Regions from separate parts of the Tenacibaculum xiamenense genome, predicted to be linked through region 2. Evidence: riboswitches for the same ligand, from Rfam matches in the RefSeq annotation. Region 2 holds a riboswitch; the other holds the start of a gene.
The links. A riboswitch is a leader RNA that binds a small molecule or an ion and turns the genes downstream of it on or off. The one in region 2 is predicted to bind S-adenosylmethionine.
Positions count from the first base shown of each region.

Region 1 (8,959 bases), on a different contig from region 2:
CAATGTTATTACAACCTTATATTGAAAATGCCATTTGGCATGGGTTGAGGTATAAAAAAGAAAAAGGATATTTAAGGATTTTAATGGAGCAAAAAGAAAATGATATCGTACAAGTGATTATTGAAGATAATGGTATTGGAAGAAAGAAATCCATGGAAATGAAAACAAAAAATCAATTAAAACAGAAGTCGAAAGGAATGAGTACCATCAAAAAAAGGGTTGGTATTTTGAATGATATGTATCAAGATAAAATTGAAGTAAGAGTGACCGATGCATATGAGAATGGAGAGGGAACCAAAGTAGAATTATTATTAAAAAAAATTAAACTATGAACATAAATGCAATTATTGTTGAAGATGAAGCCATAAGTAGAGACATTCTAAGAAATTATATAAAAAAGTATTGCCCTAACGTAACTGTTATAGGAGAAGCTGGAGATATTGAAGAGGGCTATAAGTTGATACAAGAACACAATCCAGATTTAGTTTTTCTTGATGTTGAGATGCCTTATGGAAATGCTTTTGATTTATTGGAGAAAATTGAAGACAGAACCTTTGAAACTATTTTTGTAACGGCATATGATCATTATGCAATTGAAGCTTTAAACAATCAAGCTTCTTACTATCTTTTAAAACCTATTTCAATAGATGATTTAATAGTTGCCGTAAATCATGTTACACAAATAAAGGAGAAAGAAACACAATTAGAGAATACGGTTTTAACACCAAAGGAAGTTAAGTCAGGAAAAATAACGATTCCTACTCAAGATGGTTTTGAAGTTATTGATGTAAATGATATTTTTTATTGTAAAGCGGATGATAATTATACTGAAATCTATTTGGAGAATACTAAAAAATTGGTGAGTAAAACCTTAAAATACATTGAAGAAACTTTAAAAGAATACTCTTTCGCTAGAATACATAAATCTTATTTGGTAAATGTAAATGCAGTAGTAAAATACAAAAAAGGAAAAGGTGGTAGTGTGGTATTGAGTAATGGAAAAGAACTATCAATTTCTTCAACTAAAAAAGCGAATTTACTGTCTTATTTTAAGTAGTTTTAAAGTGAGAAATAAGGTTGACAGAAAAGTCTTGTATAATTAAAACTATACGGGTCGTTTTTTTAAATAAAAAGTAGCATCTTACTAACTGATAACTGATAACTGATAACTGATAACTGATAACTGATAACTGATAACTGATAATTGATAACTGATATATGAAAATAATAAAACCTGTAAATGGAAAGCATCCTCAAATTCCAGAAGATTGTTATGTAGCGGAGAATGCTACGATTGTAGGCGATGTAAAATTAGGAAAAGAGTGTAGTGTTTGGTTTAATGCCGTAATTCGTGGAGATGTTCACTATATACATATCGGAAATAAAGTAAATGTACAAGATGGTGCTGTTATACATGCCACTTATCAAAAATCACCGACTACCATTGGTAATAATGTTTCAATAGGACATAATGCTATCGTTCACGGATGTACTATTCATGATAATGTTTTAGTAGGTATGGGTAGCATTATTATGGACGATTGTATTATAGAGTCAAATTCAATTATTGCTGCAGGAGCTGTTTTAACTAAAAATACACACGTTGAAAGTGGTAGTATCTATGCTGGTGTTCCAGCTAAAAAAGTAAAGGATATTTCACAGGAGCTAATTTCAGGAGAAATTAATCGTATAGCTAATAATTATGTGAAATACTCCAGTTGGTTTGAAGAATAAATAACCAAATTATATTAATCCCCCAAAATGAAAAAAAAAAGAATCAAACTTAACCATGAATTAACTACGAAATTTAAAAAATCCTTCACTTATAAGAATAAACATAAACCTAGAGGAATTGGAATCGAATGTGAAATTCCAATCGTTACTATCGACGGAAATGCCGCTCCATATTCAATTATAAAAAATATGTTTTTTTATCTTGAAAAAGAGGGCTTCAAACTTGTTACAGACAAACAGGGTAAAGAAGTAGAATCTGCCATAATTATCAATAACGATAGTTTTGAAAAATTCAATTGTTTTTATGATTCCGTTACTACTGATGTAGGTTATAGTATCATAGAGCTTGTTTTGGCTCCGCAAACTGATTTAATCAAGCTGGAGCATTACTTATCAGAGCTCTTAAACTTGTTAAAAGGGTACTTTAAAATGCACAATTGTTTAATGTTAGGATACGGAATTCAACCATTAGGTGACCCTTCATTAAGTTTAATGATGCCGAAGGAGAGATATTTTTTCTTCAATAAATTTTCATCAAATAATATTGTTCCAGAAAATAAAGGATCTGATGCATGCCTTTTAACAATAACGGCATCGAATCAATGTCATGTTGAAATAGAAGAAGAAAAAACAATTTTAGCTATAAATACCTTAAATGCCTTGTCTGGTTTGCAAATAGCACTTTGTGCTAATTCTCCTATATGGCTAGGTAAGGTGGAAAAAGGTGTTAAGGCAAATCGTGAGGATTTATGGAAGCATTGCTTTCCAAACCGAAAAGAACAAATTGGGATACCTCCTAAATTCAAAGATGAAGTCGATTACATTGAGTACCTATTGAATTTTAAACCCTTTTTAATCGAAAGGGAAGGGCATTTTTATAAAATTTTAAATAAAGAAACATATGCCGAATATTTGGAAGGAGAAGAGCCTTGTTTTGTCGAATCTTTGAATGGAGATATTATAAAAATAAAACCTGAAATTGAAGATGTTAACCAGATGTTTTCTTGCACTTGGTTTAATACTAGGTTAGTCCCCAAACATGGAACTATTGAAAGTAGAATGTGCTGTCAGCAACCTCCTTCTGAAACCTTATCAACGACTGCCCTTACTTTAGGTTTAATTGAAAATTTAGAAGTAGCTAAAAGTTTTGAAAGGCGATATCCTTTAAGTTTTTGGAAGGAGTTACGAGTAAATGCTATTAAAAATTCAATGCGCATTTTTATTGGACGCATAAGCATCGTTCCTTTAATAAAAGAATTGCTAGATATAGCTAAAGACGGTTTGTTAAAGAGAAATATGAATGAAGAACGGTTTTTAACTCCTCTATATCATAGACTTGAAAAACGAGAATCACCAGCTGATATTGCCATTGAAATTTTTGAAGAACAAGGAATCGATGCTTTCCTAAAAGAGTTGTCTTTCTAAATGAATAAATTAAACATGATTAAAACAAGTATAGACAATAAGTTTCCTTGTAAGAATATTGATATTCATGAATTTGTGAAATTAGAAAGGATCCCTGAAAAAACTTATGAAAGAATATTAAATTATTTCGAATCAAAGTATCATTTCAAAAATGGAGAAAAGATGCAACTAGGGAACTATTATGTAAAACTAGATAAAAGATTTTCAGATAGTTTTGTAGCATTTATAAAGGAAGTTCTTAAAGGTAAATACGAGAATATTTCTTCTATTGAGGGATTTAAACCATCAATAGAAACTCTTATTGATATTGAAGCAAAAGGAGACTTTACTTTTGGGAGTTTTGATATGGCCGTAACAGAAAAAGGATTGCAAAATATAGAGTTTCAAGCGGTAGCTACCTATCCAATAAGTGCAGCTAAAATGAATACAATGGTACTAAACTCTATATCAGATTCTAATGCATTTGTTTTCGCTGAAAATATGAATACCAATTGGGATGATTTTATAAAATTCTATAACAAAATATTTCAGGTAGAGGGAAGTCAAGAGGTAGTATTAGTTGATAGAGAAATTGACAAGCAAAAAACGAAGTTTGAGTTTTTTGCGACCCAAAAAGAATTGAATGTTCCTGTAAAAATAGTCGACATAAAAGAAATTTTGGAGAATAACGATTCTCTTTATTACAAAAACAGAAATGACTTTGTAAAAATAAAAGCTCTTTATAATAGGGTGTTAATTACGGAAGCTCTTTACAAGGATAATTATCCGGAAGATTCAGATAGTTGGAAATTTAGATTTGATAAAAAATATAATGATCTGAAATACCTTAATCATCCTATAAAGCAATTTGAAATCTCTAAGAGGTTGTGCCCTTATATAGAACATGAGTATAATCCTAATTGCTATGAGTTGTCAAATACTAAGCACCTTTTCAAACAGAATGATTTACACTATAAAGATTTCGTTTGGAAGCACAAATGGGGAGCAGCAGGAAATGATTTAATTCTGGAGCCTAACGAGGAGATATTAGAAAGTTTAGAAGAGAAAATATCCAATTATATTGCCCAGGAGAAGATTAAGTATAAAGTTTTTACAACTGATGATCAACTTGATAAAATAGTTGAATTAAGGTTTATGACAGCCGCTTATGGAGAGGAGTTAATTATTGTTCCTATGGCAAGAATAGGTTATGTTGAGAAAACAGATGAAGGAACTCTTAATTATAGAATTCACTTTTCCGATAATAATAAGAAAGGCTATGGTTTTAGCCCAGTTGTTTTATATGATAATATCAACTAGACAAAGCAAAAAAGCTCGGTTTTAAAACCGAGCTTTTACAAAACTAATCCGAGGCTATGAATTCCTCATCTACTACTATTTATCGTCATCATGCTCCATCTTCCTACGCTTTTTACCTTTTTTGTGCATTTTCTTTTTCATTTTATGCATTTTACGATCAGCCATTTTTTCAAATCTATCATACTGTTGAGCGTTTAAAATGCGTTTCATTTCAGCTTTGAAAGCAATTTGTTTATCCAATCTTGCATTCATCATCTTATATCTTTCTTCAGAAGAGGGTTTCTGTTTATTTTTTTTCATTTCTTTCCTCTTCGCTCTCATTGCCTTTCTATCTGCTATTTGTTCGGCTAAAAAAGGTTTTATTTTCTCTTGTTGTGAAGTTGTTAAATCAAGCTTTAATGTCATTTTTTTTACCGCTAGTTCGGTTTGTTGATCAACAGTTAAAGTTTCTTCAAATTTTTCCTTTTTATGTTCCTGAGCTATGATGGCTGAATTGAAACCGAAAGCCACTACTAAAATTGCTACTATTTTTTTCATCTGTAATACGTTATAAATTATAAATACTTTTTTGTTGGGTAATTTTTATTTTTTCCCTAAAAAAGACTTTGTCTTCATCAAATAATTCCTGTTAACAATAAATTACTTTAAATTCTCAAAAGAGAAATTTGTTGTAATCTTTTAAATTTAATTACACTACTTTGACATTGCTAAATCAAAAAGGTTTAAATTTGAAATTAATATTAACATTTTTTTAAGGTCTAGCTAAAAATGTTATGCTCTGATAATTCAGTATTTATGGGGATGAAGGAGTACGAAATACGCCATGGGAAGTTTTAATATTTAAAATAACTCTTGACGAATTACATTTGATAATTGAAAAATTTCAGATGAAAACTAAACCAAAATTTATTTCGTAATGAAGCAATTTTTTAAAGTTCTAATTAAACTAATAATTGTATTATTTGTGGGAGTGTTGGCTTTTTTCTTTTGGGCATCTTCGCCAACATTAGATAAATCCAGTTATGCTCAGCTGTCAAAGAACAAATACGCAGTATCTATCGATAACGATTCAATTTATAGCATTGTAACGTATAATATTGGGTATTTAAGTGGTATGACCAATAACAGAGCTGTATCCAAACCAAAAGAGTTATTCGATAAAAATTTAGAAAAAGTACTAACAGAAATAAAGAAGGTAAATCCTGATATTATTGCTTTTCAGGAAATTGACTATGATGCTTCTCGCTCGTACAATATTGATCAGGAAGAAGAAATTTTAAAGCTAGGCTATCCATATTCAGCAAAAGGAATCAACTGGGATGAAAACTACCTTCCCTTTCCATATTGGCCACCAAATATGCATTTCGGAAAAGTAATTTCGGGGCAATCGATAATTAGTAAATATCCTTTAAAAGATTACGAAAGGATTGTTTTGGAGAGAGTTTCAAATAATCCATTTTATAGGGAAGCATTTTATTTGGATAGGCTTTTGCAAATTGTGAAAGTAGTTATTGAAGGGAAAGAAATTGTTGTGTTGAACGTTCATTTAGAGGCATTTGATAAAGAAACCAGAATAAAGCAATTAGAGAAGGTTGTTAGAATTTTTAAGCACTATGCAGAAACAAATCCAACTATTTTATTGGGAGACTTTAATAGTGATCCAACCTATGAAGATGCTGCTATCAAGAAAATATTTGACTTGCCTAATATTGGGAATGCAGCTTATTCTGAATCGAGCTATGACTTAACATTTGACTCTGAAAAACCTTATGAAAGGTTAGACTATATTTTTTACACAAAAAATACAATTAGGTATGAAAAAGGAAGTGTGTTGAAAAGTTTTGGTCAAGCCTCTGATCATCTGCCTGTTGAAATGCAATTTAAGTTGAAGTAAGAACTTTCAGAAATCCTTTTCGAGAAAAAAACATAAAAAATGTTTGGATATTAAAACTTATTTTTAAAATATTTGCACTCGGAAAAGTTCAAAGACTTATTGACGATGTTATCAAGAAAGGTGGAGGGATTAGACCCGATGAAACCTTAGCAACCCTTTGCTCTATGCAAAGAAGGTGCTAAATTCTACCTAAATATTGCTTTTAACCACAAAGTAAAATAGGATAGATAACCCATGAGAAGATTCAAAATCTTATAAGAATCTCTTAAAATTTCTTAATAACATTTTTCTAGTAAGCAACATCTAAAAAGAGATGTGTTTTGACTTTTGGTTTAATTTAATATTAACTCAAAAACAAGAAAAATGAGTACACAAAAATTCGCAACAAACGCGTTGCACGCAGGACATGATGTAAAACAAACGGGAGGAACTAGAGCAGTGCCTATTTATCAAACAACCTCTTATGTATTTAATGATTCAGATCATGCCGCAAATTTATTTTCATTAAAAGAACTAGGGTTTATTTACACAAGATTAAATAATCCAACTAATCAAATATTACAAGAGCGTTTAGCGGCTTTAGAAGGAGGTATTGGAGCGGTAGTTTTTGCTTCAGGAACGGCTGCTATTTCAACAGGTTTATTAACCTTATTAAAAGCTGGAGATCATATCGTTGCTTCAAGTAGTTTGTATGGAGGTACTTATAATTTATTAAAAGTAACATTACCAAGGTTAGGAATTACAACAACTTTTGTTGATGCTTCGGATCCTGAAAATTTTGGAAAGGCAGTTCAAGAGAATACTAGAGCATTTTTTGTTGAATCTTTAGGGAATCCAAAATTAGATGTGCTTGATTTAAAAGGCATTTCAGCTCATGCAAAGAAAGCACAAGTACCATTTATTGTTGATAATACAGTTGCAACACCAGCATTATTAAATCCAATTGAACACGGAGCAAATATTGTGATTCATTCCTTAACAAAATATATTGGAGGTCAAGGAAATTCTTTAGGAGGTGTAATTGTAGACGCGGGAACTTTTGACTGGTCAAATGGTAAATTCCCTGAGTTTACAGAGCCTTCTGCAGGATATCACGGATTAGTATATCACGAAGCATTAGGAGCCGCATCATATACATTTAAGTTAATCTTAGAAGGATTACGTGATTTCGGAGGAGCCTTAAGTCCTACAAACGCATTCCAAATAATACAGGGGTTAGAAACTTTAGAAGTAAGAATAAAAAAGCATAGTGAAAACGCTTTAGCCTTAGCCAAGTGGTTAGAAGAACAGGAAGAGGTAGCTTGGGTAAATTACCCAGGGTTGGAAAGTAGTAAATACAAATCTTTAGCCGATGAATATTTACCAAAAGGTCAAAGTGGAATTGTTACCTTTGGAGCAAAAGGAGGTTACGAAGCAGCAAAAACTATTGCAGATTCTACACAGCTATTTTCATTATTAGCCAATATTGGAGATACAAAATCTTTAATTATTCACCCAGCAAGTACAACGCATCAACAATTAGCCGATGATGAACAGGAAAGTACTGGAGTTACAAAAGACTTAATACGTTTATCTGTTGGAATTGAGAATGTTGAAGATTTAAAAACAGACCTTAAAGAAGCATTTGCTAAAATATCTGAAGAAACATTAGCGTAACAAATTGTTTTCTAAATACAATCAATGAGTTTAAACAAAAATTTAAATCACGTAACAATTGAAAGTTACGTTACAGAAAGTGGTGCCCAGTTCAGTAATTTACCATTAAGTTATCAGTTGTTTGGTGAAGCACTGGGTACTGCACCTGTAATTTTAATAAATCATGCATTAACTGGAAATAGCGATGTTGCTGGAGAAGATGGTTGGTGGAAAGATTTAATAGGAGAAAATAAAGTAATTGATACAAATGAGTACACCATACTTTGTTTTAATATTCCTGGAAATGGTTATGATGATTTTTTAATTGATGATTATAAAAGTTTTATAGCAAGAGATATTGCAAGGATTTTTTTGTTAGGGTTAGAAAAACTTAAAATTGAAAAGTTATTTGCCCTTATAGGAGGATCATTAGGAGGAGGAATTGCCTGGGAAATGGTAGTCATACAACCAAAAATAACTGAGCACTTAATTCCTGTTGCTACGGATTGGAAATCGACTGATTGGTTAATAGCCAATTGTCAAATTCAAGAATTGTTTTTAACCAATTCAAACAATCCAGTGCATGATGCACGAATTCATGCCATGTTGTGCTACAGAACGCCAGAATCTTTTAAGAAGCGTTTTCAACGAACTAAAAATGAAGAATTACAAATTTTTAATGTTGAAAGTTGGTTATTGCATCATGGAAAAAAGTTACAGGAACGCTATCAGTTAGCTTCCTATAAACTCATGAATCAATTGTTAAAAACCATTGATGTAACAAAAGGTAGAGAAGGACTGAATGTATTAGAAACGATAGAAGCCGATATTCATATCGTTGGAGTAGATTCTGATTTATTTTTTACTGCCGAAGAAAACAGAGAAACACAAAAAGAATTAGCAGCAGTGCATCCAAATGTAACTTATGATGAAATTAATTCAGATCATGGACATGATGCATTTCTAATCGAA
Region 1 covers NZ_CAZEQU010000039.1:276,998-285,956, forward strand. Annotated here, with positions in the region: gene ACKTTV_RS18960 (tetratricopeptide repeat-containing sensor histidine kinase) at 1-332, shown strand, start outside; gene ACKTTV_RS18965 (LytR/AlgR family response regulator transcription factor) at 329-1,057, shown strand; gene ACKTTV_RS18970 (gamma carbonic anhydrase family protein) at 1,219-1,734, shown strand; gene ACKTTV_RS18975 (glutamate-cysteine ligase family protein) at 1,762-3,159, shown strand; gene ACKTTV_RS18980 (hypothetical protein) at 3,160-4,458, shown strand; gene ACKTTV_RS18985 (hypothetical protein) at 4,534-4,995, opposite strand; gene ACKTTV_RS18990 (endonuclease/exonuclease/phosphatase family protein) at 5,375-6,352, shown strand; SAM riboswitch class I at 6,458-6,586, shown strand; gene ACKTTV_RS18995 (O-acetylhomoserine aminocarboxypropyltransferase/cysteine synthase family protein) at 6,716-8,008, shown strand; gene thrA (bifunctional aspartate kinase/homoserine dehydrogenase I) at 8,033-8,959, shown strand, end outside.
Region 1: linked by a shared signal. The riboswitch ahead of ACKTTV_RS18995 (O-acetylhomoserine aminocarboxypropyltransferase/cysteine synthase family protein) and the one ahead of ACKTTV_RS14810 (homocysteine S-methyltransferase family protein) in region 2 are both predicted to bind S-adenosylmethionine.

Region 2 (8,959 bases):
ATCGGATAAATTATTTCCTTTATCCTCAAAAATCTTTATCCCTTCAGGAATATCTTTTCTTTGTGGTTTATTGTTTTTGACAGATATTAAAGGTGTATAGCATTCACTTATAAATGGTAAGATTATATTAAGTATGAAATGATATTGTAGCTCAAACATATCGTGGTCAAATCCACCATTTTCATTTAAATGTCCTTCTATATCTAAGAATAGAATTCTTTTCTTATTAGGAGAATCCTTAATAGAGTGTGATAAAAGGTCAAATAATATTTCCGCTGATTTTTCAAAACCTTCCTCTTTAAAAATATTGTGATAAATGACTGAATGTTTAGTATGAAGTTGATTAATTCTATCAGGATCTTCATCTATTAAACAATAATCTTTTAAATCAGGACTTTGAGATAGCTTTTCTTGTCTAACGGACATTAATTTCCACCAGTAATCTCGCATTTCTCTAATTTGTTTTCTTTTTTCGGGGTTACCTCCAAAAAGATCGTGACAAGATGAACATAGAGGAGCAGCATTTTCAATATCATCAGAACCTCCTTTCGCTTGAGGAATAATGTGATGAATTTCCACAAATAATTTATGACAGATACAACATCTAAAAGCAGATCTTTTTTTAGCCTCTAATTTAGTTTTTTCAGAAAATGGCATTTAATTTGTTTTAATAACTCATAACGTTAAGTGTAAAATGCGTTTTAATGCATTTTATATAGTGTTGTAGCTTTTTTTTATTTCAATTTCTCGTTTAATATTCTTTCCTGGCTCTATCCAAGTTCGGTGATAATAAACTGATGTCCTAAATTCATCAGCAATTAATTGTCCAATTCGTCTAATCTCATTTAAAGCAATATTTTCCTTCGTCATGGAAATCCCAAAATTACACTTATCAGGAACTGTATCATCCCATTCTTGAAGTGTCCCAATTTCAAAAGGTTTACTAACATTTATAGTCAGATTACCTTTTTTGGATTCTCCCCATTCAGTTTCATTCTCATAGTCATATACAAAATCAGGCATATCTAATATGAATTTAAGTCTACTACAAAAATCCTTTAAATTCAAAGTGCTATATGTGGCTAAATGTTCCAAATCTCTATGAGTAAGTTTTCTTCATTAATTCAAAAACATCTTTCGATATTGTTGTCTTAAGTTCTTCAATTTCTTTTTTGAAGTCATCTACTATTTCCGAGCTATAGTTTCCAGTTGCTATCATTTCTAATCTGTGATCAACTGCTTCCAATATAGTAAGCATCTTATCTGTTTCTGTTGATGTTCCTTTAGGTCTAGAAACTCGAGAGTCACTAGTCCAAAGACATTCACTCCCGTATTTTAAAAATAACTTATATATATCTTGATTTATTTTTGTCATTCTTAATAAGCTACAACGTTCTGTATAAAATGCGTTTTAATGCAGTTTATACCTTGTTGTGTAATGTTTTTAAAATGTATAATTATCAAATGGGGCTGTATCGTTCTTTAAAGTGTTCCAATCAAAAATTATTTCATCCGAAGTATTCCAATTGCTCGGTATTTTTATAGAAAAAACACTCGAATCAACAGAAATAAATCCGTCATCATCTCTTGAATAGAACTCAGTTATTTGATAAGGGGAAAAAATATGATGTGCGAATTGAGAAGCAAGAACAGCATATAATCCTGCCATACAATTAACTAAATTTTCAAGTGATGCCAAATGAAAATTTGCATTACGATTATGTTTTGCGCTATTATAATTTTGATACCAAGATAAACTTGTAAATGAAGTTGAATTCCAATCCATAAACGGTTTAATTGTTAATGGATTTGGTGACCAAACATTTAATCTAACTTCATATTCATTCAGCTTGGATGCTTCATTAATTTTGAAATAGTCAGTTATATTTAGATTACCACTTTTGGTATAACCATTGTCGTCAAGAATACCAGTACAGTTAGTTTCAAACTCTGTACACGTTCTCAAAATTAATTCATAAATGCGATGAGAAAATGTACTTTTATTAGAGTCATTTAATTCAACATAATCGAATAATTTTTTGAAATCACTTTCAATAATATGATATGCGTGAACAAGTTGAAATCTTTCAACACAGTTTCGATCGTCTACTAAGTGAAAATGTCCAAAGTTATCCGAATTCACGTTCGATGGTCTTAATATTCTTTTATATGGTTTCATCCGTCTTCTTCAATATTGCACAACGGTCTGTGTATGGTGCGTATCCCGAAGGGTATGCACTATACATCTTGTTGTAGAGTGTTATTTATCCTTCACACAAGTGTCACAAAACTGCTTTCCATATGTCGTTAGAGTGATATATTTTCTAGTGAACCCAATCTTCTTGGTTTCATTCTTTTCTATTGCAATTTTTAAAGCTTGTACTCTTGGCGATTGTTCCAAAGGAGTATATAGATTATCATCTATTAAGTGACTCCCCGATGGGATTTCAAGTAACCCTAATCGACATAAATTATCTAGAAGGCTTGGAGTTAGGCTATCATCTACACATCCGCTTAAGGTTCCGATTTGGGATAAATTTTTAATTACATCTGTGCCGCCTCTGGCATCTTTGAATTCGTTCCGTACATCAATTAATGGCATTGTCTGTCTTAAATTAAAAAGCTTAAGCATTTTCGCTTCTTCAGAGGAAATGTTCTTTATTATCTCAACAAATCCTGGATGAGCATGCTTCAGGGTAGCCGAATCCATTGAGTTAGCAATTAGATTAGCAAATAAATTCCTTAAATCTTCATTATGACCTGTGAATTTTAATGATTCTAAAGCTGGTCCAACTACTTCAGGTGGAGGCGTAGTAATCCTTTCCTCAGGCGTATTCTTTAATTTGTCTGATACTTTTTCATTTACGAAATTCTCAATTTGCTCATATCCCCAAACTAGGACTTTGATAGGTGCTAAAGCAATATTCACTGTTTTTGCAACAGTTCCTAGAGCTTTTCCTACTTCTTTTGCTGCAGGTTGAACCGCATCATCGTAGATAGGTATAGCTTTCGCTAATCCTGCAACGGCATCTATGGTTGCCTTTACATTTGTTTCTTTATTCTCGTCAGAATTATTTTCCATTTTCTGTTTTTAAATACTCTACAACTAGTTATACCTCGATAAATATAATTTTTATTCAGGTTATATCCCCTGATAACTGGACCTTTTAGGTTTTGTTATCCATTTAGTTTTTTGTTTAAAAAGCTTTGCTAAAAAGTAAGATTGTTATATTAAGAAAAGAGGTTTTTGAGTGTTACAGTTAAATAATGGAGACCTAAATTCGTAGTATATAGTTAATTTTTTAGTTGTGCTTTCTCTTTACTTTGCGAACATAAAAAAAAGAATTTAAAGCCTCTTACGGTTTCCCGTAGTCGTAACTTTTTTAATAATAAGTGTCCGATTTTAGTGCATGAGCGTATTGCAATTCCCTTTAATGATAATTACAGATTCTGAATGCTCGTTCTTTAAATGTTTAATTATCGGCTACTATTGTTCAATTTTTAGTTTAAATTTTATAATGATTTGATAATTTTTTTTACAATTAATTGTATTAAACCACCAACTATTTAATCTCAAAACAAACAAAATACTATTCTATAAACAATATTCTAAATAGTATTGTCAGTTCAAGTGATTTTAATCCATTGAAGAGTAGATTAAAATGGTATCGAGAACTAGTTGTAAGTATAGTTTATGAAAGACTTCTCGACACAAAATTTCATTTCGTTTTACTACATGAAATTCCACTCGAAGTGACAACAGAGAGTCATTTCGAAGGAGGGTATGACTGAGAAATCTAGCCTCTTTTTTATACTTATTTGATTATTTAGATTTTTCTCTTTGGTCAAAATTATAAAGAATAGAATTCAATATTAAAAAAAAACACTGTCAGTTCAAGTGATTTTAATAGATTGAAGGGTAGATTAAAAATGGTATCGAGAACGAATTAAAGATTCTTATTATTAAAGACTTCTCGATACAAAATTTCACTCGAAATAATAATTGATTCCTTTCGAGGAGTGTAACTGTTGAGAAATCAACACGCTAAAAACTTAACAATCAAAATTTAAAATTAACGAATAGAAACTTAAAATTTAGAATTTAGAATTTAACACTAAGAATTCAACATTTAAAAATTTAAAACTCCTTTAAAAATATGGCTTTATATAAAAAATAATTCGTTTATTTGCACCCGAGTTCATAAACTTAACTTGTGTTATCAAGAAAGGTGGAGGGAATAGATCCGTTGAAACCTTGGCAACCCTTTGAAAATCAAAGAAGGTGCTACATTCTACTGTTAGAACAGAGAGATAACGAAAAGAAATACTTTTCTCTTTTCCTGATAACACACACCTTAACAAATCAGGAATGTCAAACATTTTTAAAGAAATACAAGAAAGAATTTTAGTGCTAGATGGAGCCATGGGAACCATGTTACAACGCTATAAATTTACTGAAGAAGATTTTCGTGGAGAGCGCTTTAAAGACTATCCAATTCCTTTAAAAGGGAATAACGATTTATTATCTATCACACAACCTGAAGCCGTAAAAGATGTACATCGACAATACTTTGCTGCTGGAGCTGATATTGTTGAAACAAATACGTTCTCGGGTACTACTATTGCGATGGCAGACTATCAGATGGAGGATTTAGTATATGAACTAAATTTTGAATCGGCAAAACTAGCCAAAGAAGCAGCAGATGAGTTTACAGCTAAAGAGCCGCATAAACCTAGGTTTGTTGCTGGATCTATTGGTCCTACAAACAGAACAGCAAGTATGTCTCCAGACGTAAATGATCCTGGCTATAGAGCTGTAACTTTTGATGAATTACGTATTGCTTACAAACAACAAGCAGAAGCTTTGTTAGATGGAGGCTCTGATTTGTTATTGGTAGAAACTGTTTTTGATACCTTAAATGCCAAAGCAGCTTTGTTTGCAATTGAAGAAATTAAAGAAGAACGAAATATAGAAATCCCAGTGATGGTTTCAGGAACCATTACAGATGCCTCTGGAAGAACCTTGTCAGGACAAACCGCTGAAGCATTTTTAATTTCTATTTCGCATATTCCTTTGTTATCAGTTGGATTTAACTGTGCCTTAGGAGCCAATTTACTACAACCACACTTAGAAGCTATTGCTCCTAAAACTGAATTTGCCGTTTCTGCACATCCAAATGCAGGATTACCAAATGCTTTTGGTGAATATGATGAAACACCAGACGAAACTGCAAATCAAATTGAGGAGTATTTAAAAAAGAATTTAATCAATATTATCGGAGGGTGTTGCGGAACAACACCTGAACATATACAGGCAATCGCTACTGTTGCCGCCAAATATAAACCAAGAAAACTACCTACAGATGAACAAAATGATTAGCGGAGTATGTATGATACTCCTGGCAATGTCTTGTCAAAAAAACAGTAACCAGACAACCGCAGCCGAAGAAGTGAAATCAGAAACTGAAAACACATTAAAAGTGGAAGGAACATGGAAGTTGGTATACGGAGAAATTAAAGAAAAGGATTCTGTTCAGGTAAAGGACTTGTCCAAAACTGATTTTATTAAAATCATAAACAAGAGTCACTTTGCATTTTTTAACCAAAACAAAGGAACTGCTGACGGATTTTACGGAGGTGGTGGTAGCTACACACTGAATGGTGATGATTATGTTGAAAAATTAGAATACGTAGGTGTTGAAGCTATCAGAAACCACGAATTTCCATTTAAAGTAAAAATAGTGGGTGATACCCTTATCCAATTTGGAAAAGAAGAGGTAAAGGATGCTGGTATCAATAGAGATATCATAGAAAAATATATTAGAGTAAAATAAAAAATACTGCTGTTAGCTTTGGTTAACAGCAGTTGTACACCGTTTCATAATGAGTAAAGCAGAAAGTAAATACATGCGTTTATCAGGATTAGAACCCTTAATTATTACTCCTGAAAGCAATTTTATTAATGTAGGAGAACGAACCAACGTAGCAGGTTCTCGTAAGTTTCTTAGGCTAGTAAAAGAAGAGAAATTTGACGAAGCCTTGGCTATAGCAAGACATCAAGTTGATGGAGGTGCTCAGATTATTGATATAAACATGGATGATGGTTTGATTGATGGAAAACAAGCCATGGTTCGTTTTTTAAATCTAATTGCCTCTGAACCTGATATTGCTCGTGTACCTATTATGATTGATAGTTCGAAATGGGAAATTATTGAAGCGGGATTACAAGTAGTTCAAGGAAAATCAGTTGTAAACTCTATTTCTTTAAAGGAAGGAGAAGAAAAGTTTATTTGGGAAGCAACTCAAATTAAACGATACGGTGCTGCGGTAATCGTAATGGCTTTTGATGAAGTTGGTCAGGCAGATACGTATGAGCGTCGTATTGAAATTGCTGAAAGGTCTTACAGAGTTTTAGTAGATAAGGTAAACTTTCCTCCGGAAGATATTATTTTCGATTTGAACATTTTCCCAGTAGCTACTGGAATGGAAGAACATCGAAAGAATGCAATTGACTTTATTGAAGCTACACGTTGGGTTCGTGAAAATTTACCACATGCCAGTGTAAGTGGAGGGGTTAGTAATGTTTCTTTTTCATTTAGAGGGAATAATACAGTTCGTGAAGCGATGCACTCGGTATTCTTGTATTATGCCATTAAAGCTGGAATGAATATGGGAATTGTAAATCCTGCGATGCTGGAGGTTTACGATGACATTCCGAAGGATTTATTAGAACATATTGAAGATGTAATTCTCGATAGGAGAGATGATGCTACCGAGCGCTTACTTGATTTTGCTGAAACTGTAAAAGGAAAGAAAAAAGAAGATGATGGTAAAGCTTTAGAGTGGAGAACATTGCCGTTACAAGATCGAATTACGCATTCATTAGTAAAAGGTATTGATGCTTTTATTGAAGAAGATGCAGAAGAGGCTCGATTAAGTGTTGAAAGACCACTTCAGGTAATTGAAGGGCACTTAATGGCTGGAATGAACGTTGTTGGAGATCTTTTTGGAGAAGGAAAAATGTTCTTACCACAGGTAGTAAAATCGGCTCGTGTAATGAAAAAAGCAGTTGCCTATTTGAATCCGTACATTGAAGCTGAAAAAAGTGAAGAGCAAAAAGCTCTTGGAAAAATATTAATGGCTACCGTTAAAGGTGACGTCCATGATATTGGTAAAAATATTGTGAGTGTCGTTTTGGGTTGTAACAATTATGAAATTGTAGACTTAGGTGTAATGGTACCGCCAGAAAAGATTATTGAAACAGCAAAAGCAGAAAATGTTGATGCCATTGGATTAAGTGGATTAATTACGCCATCTCTTGATGAAATGGTGTATTTAGCTAAAGAAATGGAACGTCAAAATTTTGAAATTCCATTGTTAATTGGAGGTGCAACAACTTCGAAAGCACATACGGCTGTTAAAATTGATACACAATATAAAAATGCGGTAGTTCATGTAAATGATGCGTCAAGAGCTGTAACCGTGGTTGGGGATTTATTGAATAAAAAAACTCGAAATGAATATGTTGCGAAGTTAAAACATGATTATGAAGAGTTTCGAAATAAGTTTTTAAAACGAGGAAAAGAAAAGCATTACATTTCTATAGAAGAAGCTCGCGAACGTAAGTTTAAAATCGATTGGGATTCGGTGAATATTTCGAAACCAAAAGAACTCGGAGTTCAAAAGTTAGAGCAAATTAGCTTAAAAGAACTAATTCCATTTTTTGATTGGAGTCCATTTTTCCGTTCATGGGATTTACATGGAAGATTTCCTAAAATTTTAGAAGACAAAGTCGTAGGAGAGCAGGCAACAAGTTTGTATGAAGATGCACAAAAAATGTTGCAAGAAATTATAGAGAAGCAATCTTTGAAACCGAAGGCTGTTTTCGGAATTTTTGAAGCGAATACAATCAATGATGATGATATTTCTGTTGAAAAGAAAGGAGGTCAAATTGGAATATTCAGAACATTACGTCAGCAATTAAAGAAAAGAGAAGGGAAGCCAAGTTTTGCACTGGCCGACTTTATTGCTCCTAAAGAATCTGGAAAGCAAGATTATGTTGGAGCATTTTGTACAGCCATTTTTGGTGCAGATGAATTAGCGCAAGGTTATAAAGACAATCATGATGATTATAATGCAATTATGGCGCAGGCTATTGCCGATCGTTTTGCTGAAGCATTTGCTGAATATTTACATCATAGAGTAAGAACAAAACATTGGGGATATGCTGAGGCAGAAGACCTATCAAATGACGAATTAATTAAGGAAGTATATAAAGGTATTCGTCCGGCTCCTGGGTATCCTTCATGCCCAGATCATTTAGAAAAAGAAACGATTTGGGAACTGTTACAAGTTGAAGAAAATATAGGAGTAACCTTAACGGAGAGTTTAGCAATGTGGCCGGCAGCAGCTGTTTCTGGTTACTATTTTGCTAACGAGGAAGCAATGTATTTCGGATTGGGTAAAATAACTGATGACCAAGTTAGAGACTTTGCTGAACGAAAAAATATAACATTGGAAAAAGCAAGAAAATGGTTGCATCCGACAATAGTGGACAATTAAAATTATGAGTAAAACAGAATTTATAGAATTAACTCTTGGAAGTCATAAAATAGTACACGGGTATAACGAACATAATGAAGAGGTAATTGAAGATGTTGAGGTAGAAAACTTTTCGAAAAAAGTAGTAGCTATATCAAGAATTAAATCCATTAGTGAGAAGTATATTTTAAGTGATTATGTTGATGGCAGATGGATTTACTGGGAGTATAAAGAAGATTTTGAAACAGTAAAAAACAAACTACTAAAAGAATAACTCTTTAGATAGAGAGCCATATGAAAGTAACAGAACACTTAAAAAACGCAAAAGGAAAAACCTTATTTTCATTTGAAATTGTACCTCCTCAAAAAGGTCAAAACATTCAGGAACTTTATAATAATATAGATCCATTAATGGAGT
Region 2 covers NZ_CAZEQU010000034.1:14,294-23,252, forward strand. Annotated here, with positions in the region: gene ACKTTV_RS14785 (HNH endonuclease) at 1-657, opposite strand, end outside; gene ACKTTV_RS14790 (hypothetical protein) at 712-1,023, opposite strand; gene ACKTTV_RS14795 (hypothetical protein) at 1,100-1,375, opposite strand; gene ACKTTV_RS14800 (hypothetical protein) at 1,445-2,179, opposite strand; gene ACKTTV_RS14805 (DUF4393 domain-containing protein) at 2,261-3,082, opposite strand; SAM riboswitch class I at 4,215-4,318, shown strand; gene ACKTTV_RS14810 (homocysteine S-methyltransferase family protein) at 4,370-5,380, shown strand; gene ACKTTV_RS14815 (hypothetical protein) at 5,364-5,834, shown strand; gene metH (methionine synthase) at 5,884-8,562, shown strand; gene ACKTTV_RS14825 (hypothetical protein) at 8,567-8,815, shown strand; gene metF (methylenetetrahydrofolate reductase [NAD(P)H]) at 8,836-8,959, shown strand, end outside.